DNA from 4 places in the Corynebacterium sp. S7 genome. Region 3 is predicted to be linked to each of the others. Evidence: riboswitches for the same ligand, from Rfam matches in the RefSeq annotation. Region 3 holds a riboswitch; each other region holds the start of a gene.
The links. A riboswitch is a leader RNA that binds a small molecule or an ion and turns the genes downstream of it on or off. The one in region 3 is predicted to bind thiamine pyrophosphate.
Positions count from the first base shown of each region.

Region 1: it holds a riboswitch for thiamine pyrophosphate, as region 3 does, so the genes downstream of both, ACXZ66_RS08965 (thiamine phosphate synthase) here and ACXZ66_RS14125 (phosphomethylpyrimidine synthase ThiC) in region 3, are expected to answer to the same signal.
Region 2: it holds a riboswitch for thiamine pyrophosphate, as region 3 does, so the genes downstream of both, ACXZ66_RS05705 (ECF transporter S component) here and ACXZ66_RS14125 (phosphomethylpyrimidine synthase ThiC) in region 3, are expected to answer to the same signal.
Region 4: it holds a riboswitch for thiamine pyrophosphate, as region 3 does, so the genes downstream of both, ACXZ66_RS07355 (bifunctional hydroxymethylpyrimidine kinase/phosphomethylpyrimidine kinase) here and ACXZ66_RS14125 (phosphomethylpyrimidine synthase ThiC) in region 3, are expected to answer to the same signal.

Region 1 covers NZ_CM136760.1:1,869,174-1,873,357, forward strand. The annotation lists gene ACXZ66_RS08955 (YhgE/Pip domain-containing protein) at 1-866, shown strand, start outside; gene rplS (50S ribosomal protein L19) at 989-1,336, opposite strand; TPP riboswitch at 1,557-1,671, shown strand; gene ACXZ66_RS08965 (thiamine phosphate synthase) at 1,666-2,316, shown strand; gene thiO (glycine oxidase ThiO) at 2,309-3,457, shown strand; gene thiS (sulfur carrier protein ThiS) at 3,468-3,665, shown strand; gene ACXZ66_RS08980 (thiazole synthase) at 3,668-4,184, shown strand, end outside.
Region 2 covers NZ_CM136760.1:1,170,828-1,175,011, reverse strand. The annotation lists gene ACXZ66_RS05710 (ABC transporter ATP-binding protein) at 1-1,194, opposite strand, end outside; gene ACXZ66_RS05705 (ECF transporter S component) at 1,191-1,769, opposite strand; TPP riboswitch at 1,765-1,877, opposite strand; gene ACXZ66_RS05700 (DUF2218 domain-containing protein) at 1,898-2,263, opposite strand; gene ACXZ66_RS05695 (2-dehydropantoate 2-reductase) at 2,275-3,162, opposite strand; gene ACXZ66_RS05690 (DUF808 domain-containing protein) at 3,253-4,184, shown strand, end outside.
Region 3 covers NZ_JBTIYK010000002.1:35,528-39,711, reverse strand. The annotation lists gene ACXZ66_RS14135 (IS1380 family transposase) at 1-873, shown strand, start outside; partial or broken gene ACXZ66_RS14130 (IS701 family transposase) at 1,028-1,171, shown strand; TPP riboswitch at 1,569-1,678, shown strand; partial or broken gene ACXZ66_RS14125 (phosphomethylpyrimidine synthase ThiC) at 1,676-1,963, shown strand; gene ACXZ66_RS14120 (IS6 family transposase) at 2,018-2,728, shown strand; gene ACXZ66_RS14115 (hypothetical protein) at 3,257-3,670, shown strand; one part of gene ACXZ66_RS14110 (IS3 family transposase) at 3,907-4,184, opposite strand, start outside.
Region 4 covers NZ_CM136760.1:1,530,716-1,534,899, reverse strand. The annotation lists gene ACXZ66_RS07370 (pyruvate formate lyase family protein) at 1-693, shown strand, start outside; gene grcA2 (autonomous glycyl radical cofactor GrcA2) at 729-980, shown strand; gene pflA (pyruvate formate-lyase-activating protein) at 1,025-1,897, shown strand; TPP riboswitch at 1,967-2,071, shown strand; gene ACXZ66_RS07355 (bifunctional hydroxymethylpyrimidine kinase/phosphomethylpyrimidine kinase) at 2,127-3,611, shown strand; gene ACXZ66_RS07350 (class I SAM-dependent methyltransferase) at 3,621-4,184, opposite strand, start outside.

The DNA.
Region 1 (4,184 bases), on a different replicon from region 3:
TGGACAATGCCAAGAATGTCACTGCTGGTCTTGCCGATACGCTCAACCGCACCGCCAATGATTTCGATCAAGCTCGTGATGCCATCCGCCGTGCCCGCGATACCGGTGACTTCTCCCAGCTCGCTGACTTGGTCGGTTCCAACCCAGAGCAATTAGCCTCGGCTTTGGCCACGCCGATTGAGGTCAAGCGCGAGCCCGTCTTCCCTGTTGCCAGCTTCGGTGTTGCAATGACCCCGCTGTATACCACTTTGGCATTGTGGGTGGGCGCGTTGCTTTCCGGTGTCGTTCTGCGTGCGAATGTGTCGCGCAAGGATATTGACGAGGCTACTTCCGCAGACTCTGCTGATTCAGCACCGCAAGAATTCACCCGCACCGAGCAATATTTCGGGCGCTTCGGCATCTTCGCGCTCATCGGCCTGGCACAAAGCACCTTGGTGGTGCTCGGTCTGATTATTTTCGTCCAGATCGAACCCGTCCACCCATTCCTGCTTTTCTTGATTGCATGGCTTGCATCCCTGGTGTTCATGCTGATCGTCTACACCCTGGTGCTCTCCTTCGGCAACGCAGGCAAGGCCGTCGCGGTGGTGCTTCTGGTATTGCAAATTTCGGCAGCCGGTGGCTCCTACCCCCTCGAGCTTCTGCCCAACTGGTTCCAAAACATCAGCCCGTGGCTGCCAGCAACCCACTCGATCAACGCGATGCGTTCGGCCATCGCAGGCACCTTTGAGGGTGATTTCTGGATCAGCTTCGGCTGGCTCGCGCTCTTTATTGTGCCCACGCTGCTGCTCGGCGTAGTTTTGCGCCCGCTGCTGGACGGCTACAACCGTTCCATGACCGAGGCAATGGAGAAAACGAAGCTGATGTAGTGGCCCCGCGGGTAATCGATATCGAAGTCCTGAAAGACTGACTCCCCGGGGTGCAAACCAGCAAAAAGCCCCTCGGCTGCGCAATGCAGCCAAGGGGCCAAGAGCCTGAAGAAACGCTAGAACTAGCGACGTTCCTTAATACGTGCAGCCTTACCACGCAGATCGCGCATGTAGTACAGCTTCGCACGACGAACGCGACCATGGCGCTCTACCTCGATGGAATCAATGTTTGGGGAGTGTACTGGGAAAGTACGCTCAACGCCGATGCCGAAGGAGATCTTACGCACGGTAAAGGTCTCGCGGATTCCGGAGCCCTGGCGACGGATAACAACACCCTTGAACAACTGGGTACGGGTGTTGGTGCCCTCGATAACCTTTACGTTAACGTTCAGGGTGTCGCCTGGGCGGAAATCTGGGATGTCGGAGCGCAGCTGTGCTGCGTCGATCTTGTCAATGATGCCGTTGCTCATGTTAGGCAATCCTTTTCAATTCTGGACAGAGGACCCTAGCGGCTTTTCCCTTATCAGGGCGCTCGGCTGGTTCGTGTCAGCTACAAGTACACGTGCTGCCACAAAATGACAGTCAACGCTCACATCTTGCCACACCGCTCCCCGATCCCCCAAATTTCCAACCGGGCAAACTCCCTGCAAGAAACGATTGCGAAGAAGTTTTGGCCTAGCTAACCTAAGAGTCTAAACCCACGGGTGCCCGAAGGATCGGGCTGAGATCGCGCTTTTGTCTCCTGCGCGGGACCGTTTGAACCTGTCTGGTTAGCACCAGCGAAGGAAGGAAAGGCTTCTTGGCACACGTGTCCTCACTAGATCTACGCTGCTACGTCATCACCGGCCGCGGCGACGCCGACCACATCGTCCGCGTCGCCTCCGAGGCTGCCCGCGGCGGCGCCGGAGTGATCCAGGTGCGCTCCAAACCCATCGATGCGGGCGACCTGTTCGCGCTGGCAGAGCGCGTCGCGCAGGCTGTTGCCCAGGTCAATACGAGCACAAAGATACTTATCGACGACCGCGTGGACGTCGCCCTGGCCCTAATCAATCGCGGTGTGCCTATCCACGGTGTGCACCTCGGGCAGTCTGACCTGCCGGTCCAGGCAGCACGCGAACTCCTTGGCCCCGAGGCCATTATTGGTCTGACCACAGGAACCGAAGAACTCGTCCGCTCGGCAAACGAGGTAGCCGAGTGCATCGATTACATCGGAGCTGGACCGTTTCGCCCCACACCGACCAAAGACTCGGGTCGCCCACCCATCGGGCTCGGTGGCTATCCCCGCCTCGTCGAGCTATCCGAGCTGCCCATCGTCGCTATCGGCGATGTCCAACCAGCGGACGTTGCAAACCTGGCAATGACGGGCGTGGCAGGCAGCGCCATGGTGCGTGCTTTCATGGATTCGCCAGACCCTTATTCCCTGGCTCAGCAGGTGGTTGCGCATGCCTAAGCACGTTTTTGTCATCGGTGGAGGAATCATCGGCCTGGCTACGTGCTTCGAATTCCAAGAGGCAGGTTTCAAGGTCACCCTCATTGATCCAGACCCGGCTTCCGGTGCCACCCACCACGCCGGCGGCATGCTGGCGCCCACAGCCGAAGTGCAATACCAGCAGCATTCTCTTGTCCCACTCATGCAAGCCTCGGCTGAGCTCTACCCCAGCCTCATCGAGCGCGTTGGCCAGCACACCGACCTGCCCACCGGCTATCGCACCGACGGCACCCTGCTGGTCGGAGCCGACCGCGCAGATGCCACCCATCTCACCGATCTCACCGGCTACCTGAAACACGAGGGAATTAAGGTAGCAACTCCGACAACACGTGAGGCGCGCAAGATGGAACCGGCGCTCTCTCCGCGCATCGCGAAGGTTCTTGGTATCGACGGGGATCACCAGGTCGCGCCGCGTCTGTTCGCGGAGGCGCTCTACGATGCCATCTCCCGCCGCGGGGCACACTTCATCCGGGAAGAGGTCACCTCGATTGAGGGCCACTCCCCCACTACGGCGATTCACCTAGGAAACGGGCAGGTGGACTCGTCGCAAAGCTTCGTTGTGCTCAGCCCTGGCCTCGGTGCTGCGACGATTGACGGTTGGTTTGAGGGTGATTCCACGCCGTTGCAACTGCGCCCCGTCTACGGCGACGTGCTGAATCTACGCGTGCCAGCAGAGATGTTCCCGCTGATCACTCGTGTGATTCGTGGGTTTGTTGAGGATCGTCCGGTGTACCTGATTCCGCGCGAGAATGGGCTGCTCACCATTGGTGCGACCAGTCGCGAGGATTCCCCGCAGCCGAGTGCCGGGGCGGTATACAACCTGCTGCGCGACGCGATTCGCATTGTGCCTGGCATCGAGGAATGTGAGTTTGTCGAGGCGACCTGCGGCGCGCGTCCCGGCACCCCCGATGATCTGCCCTACCTGGGCAAAGCTGGCACGAACCTGATCGTGTCCACCGGTTATTTCCGCCACGGGATTCTACTTGCTGCCCTCGGCGCAAAAAGTGCGCTCGCGCTCGCTACCGATAGCGAAGTGCCCGCCGATCTCACAGCGTGCGATCCGTTTCGCCACGCACTCGTACCTAATTCAGTCCCTAATTAATAGGAGCACCATGATTACCTACACAGTCAATGACAAATCCGTCAGCACGCAGGCCCTTTCGGTCGAGGACCTCGTGTTGCAGCAGGTCGGCACCGAAACAGGCGTGGCCGTGGCTATCGGCGGGGCCGTCGTGCCACGCTCGGGGTGGTCGCGCACCATTGCCGACGGCGACACTGTCGATATTCTCACCGCTGTGCAAGGAGGCTAATGATGCTCACGATTGCCGACAAAACCTTTGAGTCTCACTTGGTCATGGGCACCGGTGGCGCTAGCTCCCAGTCGCTGCTCGAGGAAGCACTTGTTGCCAGCGGAACTCAGCTGACCACGGTCGCCATGCGTCGTCACCAAGCAACGGCCGGTGGCGGAGAATCCGTCTTCGAGTTGCTCACCCGCCTGGGTATCGCGCTGCTTCCGAATACGGCAGGGTGTCGCACTGCCCGCGACGCCGTTTTGACCGCGCAGCTTGCGCGCGAGGCCCTGGGCACGAAGTGGGTCAAGGTAGAGGTCATCGCCGACGAGCACACACTTTTGCCCGATACGGCCGAGCTTATCGACGCCTGCGAGATCCTCGTCAGCGAAGGCTTCACGGTGTTGGCGTATACCTCGGATGACCCGATCGTAGCCACCCGCCTAGAAGATGTCGGCGTGGCTGCCGTGATGCCACTCGGCTCCCCGATTGGCACAGGTTTGGGCATTCTCAATCCGCACAATATTGAGCTGATTTGCA
Region 2 (4,184 bases), on a different replicon from region 3:
CCGGGAATCCTGGCCGAATGTTGGCTCGTCGAGAACTACGAAAGCCGGGGCGTTCACCAGTGCGGTTGCCACCGACAGGCGTCGTTTTTCGCCGCCCGACAAGGTAAACGGGTTGGCTTCCAAAAGATGCCCGAGCCGCAGCCTGGCCACCAATTCGTCGATACGCTCGCTCGACGCACCCGAGATGGCCAGCTCATCGGCGACGGTGCGCGCGACAAACTGATGCTCTGGGTTTTGGAAGACGTAGCCGATGCGCTGGGAAAGGTCCTTTGAACGCCACTCATGTGGAGGTTTGTGTAACCCCTGTCGCACGCCCTCGGCTAGCTCAAGGCTGCCTCCCTGTGGCTTCGCTAGGCCAGCAAGAACGGTGGCAAGGGTGGTCTTCCCCGTCCCGTTCGCGCCGAGTAGCACGCTCGAATGGCCTTCGGGCAGCTCGAGTGTGCGCGGTGGTCCCCAATCGGTAAGCAACTCGTCGGCCTTGACCAGCCACGGAGCGCCGACTGCAGGTCGCGGCGGCGGAAGTTGTGGCGGTCCGGGTAGATCGGCGGGCTCAATCTGTCGCATGCCGGAGCTATCCAGGCGAAAGAGCGTATCGACGAGGCCCAGCCACGGCTCGGGGTTATGCTCCACGACGAGAAGCGTTGCCCCTGTGAGCGCGCAGACCTCGGTGACTGCAGCGATGATGGATTCTGCGCCCCCCGGGTCCAAGTTGGCGGTGGGCTCATCGAGCACGATGATGTCTGCGCCCATCGCCAGCACGCCGGCGAGCGCGAGGCGCTGCTTCTGCCCACCCGACAGGTGCGAAGTCGGGTGATTCAGTGGCACGTCCAACCCGACCATGGCCAGGGCTTTTTCCACGCGTGGCCAGATCTCCTCGCGAGGCAGTCCAAGATTCTCGCAGCCAAAGGCGACATCGTCGCCGACGCGACCGGAGATGACTTGGGAATCGGGATCTTGCAGCACCATACCTACGGAGCCATTGACAGTGAGGCTACCTGTGCGGGTGCCCTCTTCGTCGTCGACAAGCAAGCCTGCGATCACACCGAGCAACGTCGACTTTCCGGCACCGGAATCGCCGGTGAGGAGGACTTTTTCTCCGCGTTCAATCTCAAACGAGACGCCGCTGAAGGCGGGCTCGCGCCGAACCGTGTGATGGTAGGACAGGTCGGTCGCCGAAATGGCGGGTGAGGTCATCGAGTCCTGCCTGCAGCGAAACGATCAAGCGCGCCAGTCTGCGCCAGAGCCTTGACTAAATAGTGTCCGAGCAGGCCTGCAAGCAGCGCACCAGAGATGATTAGCGAGCCTAGGTAGATCATGTTGAACTCGATGGACTTTGCCAGGTTTGCGCTGGTAAACAGCTCGAGGACGAAGGCGCCAAGCGCCGCGCCCACACCGGAGAGCATAGCTACGGGCAGGGTGAACTTCTTATAAGCGAAAGCCAGGAAGACCAGCTCTGCGCCGAGGCCTTGGACAATGCCCGAGTAGAGTGTTTCCACTCCCCATTGGCTGCCCAAAATGGCCGAGACCGAGGCGGCAACGACCTCCACAAAGATGGCGGCACCTGGTTTGCGGATGATGAGGCCGCCCAGCACACCGCCGAGGAACCACACGCCGGCGAAGAGGCCACCGAAACCGGGTGTCAGGGCATCAAGCGCGGTAAAACCGGCGTATCCAATCGAGTTCCACAGCCAAAAAATGAGGCCACAGGCCACACCGAGAACTGCAGCGGTGACAATATCAATAACGCGCCATTGCATGCGAGAACGCATAAAATTGCTTCCTTCCTAGCGCCGGTACTAACCGGATCAGGTTCAACGGTTCGCCAGCTTTCCTGGCATCTCAGCCCCGACTTCTGCAGGGCACCCGTGGGTACGCGATTAAGTTAAGCAAACATAAATTACTTTTCCAAGTCCGCCGACGTGAAGTGCGCGGAACCATGACCACCGGAGCGGGCCCAGTTCACTTCAAGCTCATCCTTGGTGCCAAAACGGATCAGGTGCACTGCAACAACGCGTTCGAGGCGCTCAACAGCTCCTGCTTCACCATCGATCGAAAGCATGAGTACTCCGTCGCCCGCAATCATGTCGCAGGTGGTTGCGGGGAGATCCTGGCCCTCAGGCGACGGGAATGTAAGATGCCCACGGTTGGTGTCTGCATCCCAATTGGCGGAAATCTTCTTGCCAAAATGCGATGCCAATTGCTTTCCGTAGCGACCTGGCCGATCAGTCTTAACACGGGCCGTAGATGTGAAAGTAGCGCTCATAGGCGGACAGCTTACTCCAATTTCCTTAAAAGAAGTTTCAGGATCAGCTCATGCATGGGAGCTTGGACATTGCCGCGTTCCGCCTCACGCACAATCGCGCCGACTTGGGCATCGAGCTCGCCGACGATTCCGACTTCCAGATCACGCTGCATCGACGTGGTGGAATCGGCTGGCATGCGATCTGCGAAATCCATCGTACGATCCACAACATCGCTGCTCAGGGGCACTCCCCTCGCCCGACCCGCGGAGGCGACCTCCTGCATGAGAGCACTTAACGACGATCGCCAGAAACCGCGCAGCTGCCCCAGGGGCTCGTCGACAAGCGATCCTAGTGCCCCGCAACACGCGACGAACATTGCTTTCTCCCACACATCGACGAAGATGTCTGTGCGCACGATGCAGTCAATGCCTGCGGACTGCAACGCGTCTGCGAATTCATCAAGGACCTGCGACTTACTGCCATCCCAGGTGCCGGTGGTAAACGAGCACGGCCCACCGTGAAATTCGACCTGCGCCGGGCCCGTGTGATGGAAGTAGCCTCGGACAACGCCAGGCAGAGTGCGCCCTGTGCCCACGACCTGGGCGACTTCGTGGGCGGACTCAACAGAGTTCTGCGTGACCGCAACGAGTGCCTCTTGCGGGGCGCCCTCAAGCACCTCCGCGAGGTTTTGCCCGGTGGCCTTCATCGCCAGGATGATCACGTCAACATGCTCGACCTCGCTGATGTGGCCGACTGCTTCGACTTTGATTGGGTCCTCATTATTGAGCACGATGCCACGGCTTCGCAGTGCCTCAAGCGTCTTACCGCGCGCCACCGCGACAACCTCGTGGCCACTTTTCGCCAAACTGCCGGCGTACCAGGCCCCAACCGCACCAACACCAATACAGGCAATTTTCATGTTTTCTATCCTACGTCGCATTCTAAAGGCACCATCCACAGGTAAACTTTTTAGCGTTCCCGCTTTCGACCGCACGAAAGGTAGACAAACATGGCCGGTGGCTTGCTTGCGCTTCTCGACGATATTGCCCTCATCGCCAAAAAGGCCGCCGCAACGATGGATGACGTTGCCGCGCTAACCGCAAAGACCTCCGCAAAGGCCGCGGGTGTGGTGATCGACGACGCGGCCGTGACACCTCAATACGTTGCCGATGCTAGTCCAGCACGCGAACTTCCCATGATCTGGCGGATCACCAAGGGGTCCTTCTTCAACAAGCTGATCATTGTTTTGCCGATTGCTTTGCTACTCTCGGAGTTCGCGCCGTGGGCACTCACCCCAATCCTCATGCTCGGTGGCACCTATCTATGTTACGAAGGTGCCCACAAGATCTACGAACAGCTCACTCGCGACAGCCACGAGGCCGAGGAGAAGGCAGCCAATAAAACACCTGAGGACGAGGACAGTCTGGTCCGTTCCGCCATCACCACAGACCTGATCTTGTCTGCAGAGATCATGGTGATTTCCCTCAATGAGATCGCGGATCAGACTTTCTGGATGCGCGCCCTGGTCCTCGCGCTGGTCGGTATTGGCATCACGGTCCTTGTCTACGGTGCCGTAGCACTACTCGTGAAAATGGACGACATCGGTCTTAGTTTGATCAAGAGCGGACGTGCCCCGAAGCTCGGAACTGCCCTGGTCAAGGGCATGCCGGTCGTGCTGAGCATTATCGGAGTGATCGGTACCATCGCCATGCTCTGGGTCGGCGGGCACATTATGATTGTTGGCTTCGAAGAATTCGGCTGGACCTGGCTATACGACACCATCCACGGTTGGGAAACTGCAGTAAGCAACAGTTTCTTGGCATGGCTGATTAATACCGCGGGTTCCTTAGTTGTAGGCCTGATCTGGGGCTTTGTCATCGTGGGTCTTCTCGCTCTGTTTAAGGCCCTGACACCGAAGACTCCTAAAGCTCAGGTTTCTAG
Region 3 (4,184 bases):
CCCGATTCCGCTCCGGTGGTCATCGCACAGCGCCTGCGCAAAGGCTCATGTGGCTCCCCGCGTGGGGCCGGCCGGTTGATTGCTGATGCGATCACCACCACCAGGCGGTTACCGGGACTCCAGCACCAGAAAATGCTGGTGCGTGCGGACTCCGCTTTCTACGGCCGGCCCAGCATCCATGCAGCACTGACCGCAGGTGCGGATGTGTCGATCACCGCGCGGATGACGCCCAACATCCAGAACGCGATCGCCACGATCCCGGACACGTCCTGGGAAACAATTGAGTACACCGACGCGCTTTTCGACGAGGACACCCAGCGATGGATCTCCTCAGCAGAAGTCGCGGAAATCTCCTTCGTCGCTTTTGCATCGAAGAAGGAGGCTGATCAGGTTCCCGGTCGGCTGGTGGTGCGCCGGATCCCAGAGCTGAACAAAAAGGATCTTGATCAACCGGGACTGTTTGATCTGCACCGCTTCCATGCGGTGTTCACCACCGCCGACTCAGGTCTCATCGATACCGTGGCCGCGGATAAAACCCACCAGCAGCACGCGATCATTGAGCAGGTCAACGCCGACCTGAAAAACAGTGCGCTGGCGCATATGCCTTCAGGTGTGTTCACCGCGAACGCGGCGTGGTTGGTGGTGGCGGTCATGGCCTTCAACCTCACCAGGGCTGCCGGGACCATCGCGGCCGGGGCACTGGCCAGGGCTACGACTGCGACGATCCGGCGTCGGATCGTCATGGTGGCGGCCCGCATTGCTCGTAGGGCACGACGGTTGGTCCTGCACCTACCGCAGGGCTGGAAATGGGAGCCGCAGTGGCGGAAGCTGTTCGAGCACGGTCACTCGCCACCGGCTGTTGTTTCTTCCTGACCACCTGAGCCGAAACCCTCCGGCCCGAGCCGACCTACCAATTCGTGGAACAACCAGACGACGACGTGATCTGGGGATCACTCTTGCCCGAAATCCCTGACGGTGCCTGCAACCGATCTCAATCGCTTACCGAGGGCACATCGGTGGATCGAGGTTGAAACACGGGCTGGGTCTGGATCATTTCGAGGGGCGCAGCTGGTTGGGCTGGCATCACCACACGGTGTTAGTGACCGCGGCGCATCTGTTTGTCACTATCCAACGGTTGGCTGCGGACCCAAAAGCTCGCAAGGCGGTGTGAGTTTCTATGTCACACTCGCCGAACTCCAGACCGCTGTCATCAGGTTGTTGGCCTATTGCCCGTACTGCGGCCGCGCCCCCACCTAACAAAGCACTACTAGCCGAATGCTCGAGACGGACCGACAATGCCGAGCCGCAGAGACCATGGGGAAATGAAACTCAGGCGTTCGTAACCCCTCCACCCAACATCGCCTTCTGATATCTGTGCAGATGACTTTCGACAACAATATGGGAGAGACTGCAGGTGGTGGTGTGCGAGGAAAATCCCGCAATGCAGACTCTACACGGGTCGTAGGCCCCCCGATGAATGTGCCAGGAATGCCGCCCCGGTCACGGAATGAGCGACCCTCGCTGCCATATATGGCGGGCTGATGGGTGTAACGGCCTGTTAGGATTGGTTCCGTCCATACGGGAGCCCCAATGCAAGGGCTGAGATCGGGTTGTTGCAGCCTGCGACCGTCGAACCTGTCCGGGTAATGCCGGCGAAGGAAAAGGAACCCTCATTATGAGCTCATCGGCTCAGCACGCCCTAGCCCACGTCCATGACCAAGAATACGACCTCCAGGTCCCGGTCACGGAGATATCGTTAGAAGATGGTCCCGGCGGCGCACCCAACCCGCCTGTTCGGGTCTACCGCACCGCCGGGCCCGGTAGTGACCCGCTCGTCGGTCTTCCGCCGCTGCGGGCATCCTGGATTACTGGCCGCGGTGACGTCGAAACTTATGCGGGGCGGGAGCGCAACCTGCTCGACGATGGTCGCTCCGCCCTTAGACGTGGTGAGGCATCCCAGGAGGGTGCTGTTGCAAAGTTGGGGCAGTAGAAAGACCGGCGTGAAATAATCAGAGCCATGGGCATCTTCTCCGGTCGGCATTTCCCCCGTGACATCATCCTGTGGGCGGTGCGGTGGTACTGCCGCTACGGGGTGAGCTACCGCGATCTCGAAGAAATGATGACCGAGCGGGGTGTGCCAGTCGATCACACCACGATCTACCGCTGGGTGCAGAAATACGCCCCTGAGCTGGATAAGCAGACGCGCTGGTACCGGCAGGTACCCGACTGGCAGGCCAGTTCCTGGCGGGTGGATGAGACCTACATCCGGGTCGGCGGGAAGTGGTGCTATCTCTACCGGGCTATTACCGCCGGTGGGCAGACCCTGGACTTTTATCTCTCCCCGAAGCGCAATGTCGCGGCGGCCAAGCGTTTCCTGGCCAAGACCCTGAGGTCGAATACGACAGCCGGGTCCCCGCGGGTCATCAACACCGACAAGGCACCAGCTCTGGCCAGGGCAATATCCGAGCTGAAGGCGGAGGGAATCTGCCCTCAGACGGTGGAGCACCGGCAGGTGAAATACCTGAACAACGTTATCGAGGGAGATCATGGCCGACTTAAAAGAATCCTGGGGCCGAAGGGAGCGTTCAAAAACCGAATTTCCGCCTACCGGACGTTGAAAGGGATGGAAGCGATGCATTCATTACGGAAAGGCCAGGGGACGATGTTTGCTTACGGGCAACCGAACCCGGACGCGGTGATCGTCAGCCGGATATTCGAGACAGCTTAAGCACCCCGGAGCAAGGACAACTAATGTCTTGAGGTTGGGCTTTTCGACCCTGGCCCAACTTTGCAACAGCACCACATTGTTTACATATGGTCCGACCCCACCGCCACCCGGGGATGACTTTTGCGCGGGGACTGCCGCTCGGTTATCGGTAAACAATGTTTACACCCGGGTCGAATGCGTCCGCGCACATCGCGCTCATCTCCCGGGGATGCGCGTCCCGGTCGACGCGCTGGCGCGGAAGCCTCACGGCTTCCTTGCCCCACCATCACTCTTCTCCCGCATGATGCTCCATCCACGCACCATGACGACCCCAACACACTTGTACCCCGGTTTCACACACCGCTTCCGTGACCCCGCATCGACCCGCACACATCGACCGTCGCGTCACAGCGCCCGCGCCGGCGCCGGCGCCGCGACACTCACCAAAAGCAACACACCTTTGGCAGATAATCTGACTTTCGGTTTTGTGCTGGTCAGAGACCTGTGAAAAATGCACCGATTATATCGAACGTTCGTTATAATCGCCCCATGACTGAGCGCAACGAGTGCGAGAACTGCGGCGGACCGATCCCCCCGAGAACCGACCCGCGAGGACGAAAAGCGCGCTACTGCTCAGATGCGTGCCGCGCGGCGGCGTCGCGCAAACGACGCGAGCAACGCCACCGGGACGCGCTTGCCGAAGCGCGAAACCAGCTGAGCTTGAACCGACGAACCCCTGCCGAGGAAGCGGGGGAGGCGGCGAAAGTCGTGCGCGCAATGGCGTGCAATCTGCGCGAAGGGCGCGATTTTTTCGTAACCGAGCAGCACAAGGAATTGGTTGCAGCGGTTCACGAACTTGCCCAGGTTCTCAACGCCGCCGTCGCTGCCGAGGACGCGGCGGCAGTGGTGTCGAAAACGGGCGGGAATCGTGCCCAACGCCGGGCCGCGAAGCGCCGCCGTTAACCCGTTTTTAACGCACGAACGGAAAAGTTTTCACGCTCCTGCGGCGGGTCTGTGACCTGCACAAAACCGAAATTCTGATTATCAGCCAACGGTGTGCGCACTGTGGTGGCGTCGTGAGACGCCAGTAGTTCGTGACAGCAGGCATGAACTTAGGGTGGGGTGAAGCTGTGCTGAGTGTGCGAAGTAGCAGCGGTGGGTAGGGCCCGACCCCCGGGAAGTGGACACGGAGGATTTAATCAGGAAGCAGATTTCAGGATAGCAGGACCGCGCTCCTCAAACACCGCAGGCGCGAGATATTTACACCAGGAATGTCGGCGCACCGTGTTGTAACGGATACACCAGCGGAACACGTCCCGGCGGCAGCGCAATTGATTCTCAAAGGTCTTGGAATCCTTGAGGACTTCCCGCTTCAGCGCAGCGTTGAAAGACTCCGCTAACGCGTTGTCCGCACTGGTGCCGATTGATCCCATTGACTGCCTAATTCCAAGCTCTTTGCAGGTGTCCTGGAATGCGT
Region 4 (4,184 bases), on a different replicon from region 3:
TTGGACTTCGACGAGGTCTGGGAAAAGTACGAGCTCATGTTGGACTGGGTCATTGGCACCTATGTCGAGGCCTTGAACATCATCCACTACTCACACGACAAGTACGCGTACGAGTCCATCGAGATGGCTCTGCATGATTCCGACATTGTGCGCACCATGGGCTGTGGCATCGCTGGCCTGTCCATCGTGGCGGATTCGCTCTCCGCCATCAAGTACGCAAAGGTCTACCCAATTCGCGACGAGACCGGCTTGGTTGTCGATTACAAGACCGAGGGCGACTTCCCGTTCTACGGCAACGACGACGACCGTGCCGATGACATCGCCGCTACTGTCGTGCACACCGTGATGGAGAAGATCAAGGCCATCCCGATGTACCGCAATGCAGTGCCTACCCAGTCCGTTCTGACCATTACCTCCAACGTGGTCTATGGCAAGAACACCGGTTCCTTCCCATCCGGCCACGAGGCAGGTACCCCATTCGCACCAGGCGCCAACCCAGAAAACGGCGCCGATAGCCACGGCATGGTGGCCTCGATGCTCTCAGTGGGCAAGTTGGACTACAACGACGCCCTCGACGGCATCTCGCTCACCAACACCATTACGCCATCTGGTCTGGGCCGTACCAAGGATGAGCAGATCACCAACCTTGTCGGAATCATGGATGCAGGATTCGTCATGGATTCCGGCGAGTAACCCCCCAAAAAAACTATCTAAAAGGAGAACACATAATGTCCGCTAAAACTTTCGACGAGCGCATGGCTTCCATGAAGGCCAACCGCACCCAGAACAACATGGAGGCAGGTCTCTACCACGCCAACATCAACGTCCTCGACGAGTCCACCCTCGAAGATGCGATGGAGCACCCAGAGAACTACCCTAACCTCACCGTTCGCGTGTCCGGATACGCAGTCAACTTTGTCAAGCTCACCAAGGAGCAGCAGCGCGACGTCATCTCGCGTACCTTCCACAAGATGGCATAGGCTAAGAATTAAGTTAGGTCTAGATAAGGAGTAGTGGATTCACCGTGGCACAGGACGGCGTAACGGGCATTGTCACCCTCTCCCCTGAAGAAGGCGAGAAGGTCCGTGGCGTTGCCGCAGGTATCGGCGGCGACTTCGACGACGAAGAATACACCCGCCCCGAGTTGATGGAGGCCCGGCGCACGGGCGACATTGGCCTTGTGCATTCGTGGGAGCTAGTCACCGCGGTGGACGGTCCTGGAACCCGCATGACCATGTTCTTATCTGGATGTCCGCTGCGCTGCCTGTACTGCCATAACCCGGACACCATGGAGATGAAGGAGGGCACCCTCGAGACTGTCGGCGACGTAGTCAAACGGGTCCTCCGGTACCGTCCCGTGTTCAACGCCTCCGGTGGCGGGCTGACCATTTCCGGCGGTGAGCCACTTTTCCAGATCGCCTTTACCAGGCGAGTACTCAAGGAAGTCCACGATGCGGGTGTGCACACCACGGTTGATACTTCCGGCTACCTGGGTGCTCGGCTTAGCGACGAGGACCTAGAAAACATCGATCTGTTCCTCCTCGACGTCAAGTCGGGTGACGAGGAGACCTACAAGAAGGTCACCAGCCGAGAACTCCAGCCCACCATTGATTTCGGCGATCGCCTGAACAAGCTGGGCAAGAAGGTGTGGATCCGATTTGTCCTGGTTCCAGGCTTGACTGACTCGGATGAGAACATCAACAACGTTGCCGATATCGTCGAAAAGTGGAAAGACAACGTCCAACGCGTCGAAGTCCTTCCCTTCCACAACATGGGCGCCGACAAATGGCGCAACATTGGCTTCGACTACCAGCTGGAAGACGTTAAGCCACCAACTCCGGAAGCAACGGAGCATGCCCGCAATATCTTCCGCTCCAGGGGCTTAACTACCTACTAATCTCACACGTCACCCCGGCCGAAGGACGAAAACGTCCCCGGCCGGGGTTTCGTCATGCTACGGTGGTCAACACGTGACACGGGGTGCATCCAAACCTGTAAGTGGATGCTGAGATCACACCCGTCGAACCTGCTCTAGTTCGTACTAGCGAAGGGATAGTCCTGATGCTTTGCCATGCCATCACAATGGCCACAATTTTCTGCTGCTCCGAAAAGTTCGGGGGTCGCTCATGATCCCTCGCATCCTTTCGATTGCAGGCACCGATCCCACCGGCGGTGCAGGTGCCCAAGCCGATATCAAATCAATCTCGGCTGCTGGAGGCTTCGCTTATAGCGTGATTACCTCCATCGTTTCCCAAAACACTCTAGGCGTTACCGCGGTGCACACTCCGGCGCGCGATACTTTGCAAAGCCAGCTTGATGCTGTGAGCAGCGACGTTGCCATCGATGCCGTCAAAATCGGCATGCTTGGCTCCAAGGAGGTCACGGAGATTGTCTCGGGCTTCGTCGCAAAGCTTGACTGCCCTATCGTCCTTGACCCTGTCATGATTGCTTCCTCCGGCGATCGCCTCCTTGACCAAGGCGCGGAACTCGCCGTTCTGGAGCTCGCACAGCAAGCCGACGTGATCACTCCGAATCTCCCGGAGCTTGCGGTGCTGGTCCAGCAACCGATCGCAGAATCCATCGAGGAGGCTATCTCCCAGGCAACACGCCTCGCCGAGCGCCTGAACGCTGCGGTGTTGATGAAGGGTGGTCATTTCAACGGCACTTGTGCAGATAATGCGCTGGTCAGCCCGGATGGAAGTGTGCATCGGATCCCGGTTCGCCGATTCAATACATCGAATACTCACGGCACTGGCTGCTCGCTTTCGTCGGCACTTGCGACGAAGCTGGCCGCCGGAATGTCGCCTGGAGATGCCGCCGAGTGGGCCTCACGCTGGATTCACGAAGCGATCCGCTACGCCGATGACCTCGAGATCGGCGCAGGCAACGGGCCGGTCGACCACACGCACACTTTACGACGAATGACTGCTGCCGCAAGTACCAAGCCATGGCAGCCGTCTCCCTCCGCCCCAACGAAGGCGCGCATCGCGCCGGTCGGTTCGTACACCGAGCGACTTTGGCAGGAATCCGCGCCCCACTTGACCGACATCATGGCCCTGCCCTTCATCCAGGATTTGGGCTCAGGCGCGCTGCGTAGGCAGGATTTTAGCTTCTATGTGCAGCAGGATGCGCTGTATTTGAAACGCTACGCAACTTCTCTGCGCAAACTTGGCGGCGAGTGGGCCGTTGATGCCGACGATGCCATTGAGGTCGAGCAGGGCATGCACCGCACGTGGCTTGCACACACACCGGCCGACACTCTTGCGCCGTCTCCGGTGACTCGCGCGTACACAGATTTCTTGGTAGCCGAGACGCACTCTAAGCCGCAGGCCGTCGGTGAAGCTGCCGTGCTGCCCTGTTACTGGCTCTATTTCGAAGTGGGCACCCGCCTTGCCGACCAGAATCACCCCGACCACCCCTACAACAAGTGGCTCGATACCTATTCAGGCCCCGACTTCGAGCAATCAGCGCGCGGTGCGGTGCAGCGCGTCGAGGAGACGTTGGCACGATCGCCAGAGCTTCTCGACGATGCCGCCACCGCTTGCAACCTAGCCTCGAGGCACGAAGTGGAGTTCTTTGCCCAAGCCGATCGTGCTTGGGTGGCTGGCTAAAACTTCAGGCTAGAACGTCAACTCTGCTGGCTTGCGGAAGAATGCGACGAGGAATTGTGAGCCCTCGTTGAAAGGCAGGAGGTCCCAGGATTCGAAGACGTTCTCGGCTGAGAATCCCACCTTCCTGGCAGTGTCCATGAAGTCGTCGAATCCCCAGCCTCGTCCGGCGCCAAAGCCAACCAGAAAGCGTCCTCCTGGTGCTACTGCGTCGAAGATGTGCTGCAGGGCGGATTCGCGGCCTTCTGGGGCTAAGAAACCCATAACATTGCCGGCCGAAACCGCCACCTCAAAGTTGTCCTCGGCAATCGGGTCTGTGCTCAAGTCGCCGACGTACCAGGTGGCCTCGGGGTATTTCTCCTTGGCGTGGCCGATCAGGACCTCGTCGATATCCGTTCCTACAACCTCATGGCCACGCTGCGCCAGGTAGCCGCCGAGGCGACCTTGTCCGCAACCCGCGTCCAAAATCCTTGCTCCGCGATGCGGCGCGATCGCGTCAACCAAACGGGCTTCGCCGTCGATGTCATGACCCTGCGCAATCATGTTTTCCCAGCGACGCGCGTAGTTCTGGGAATG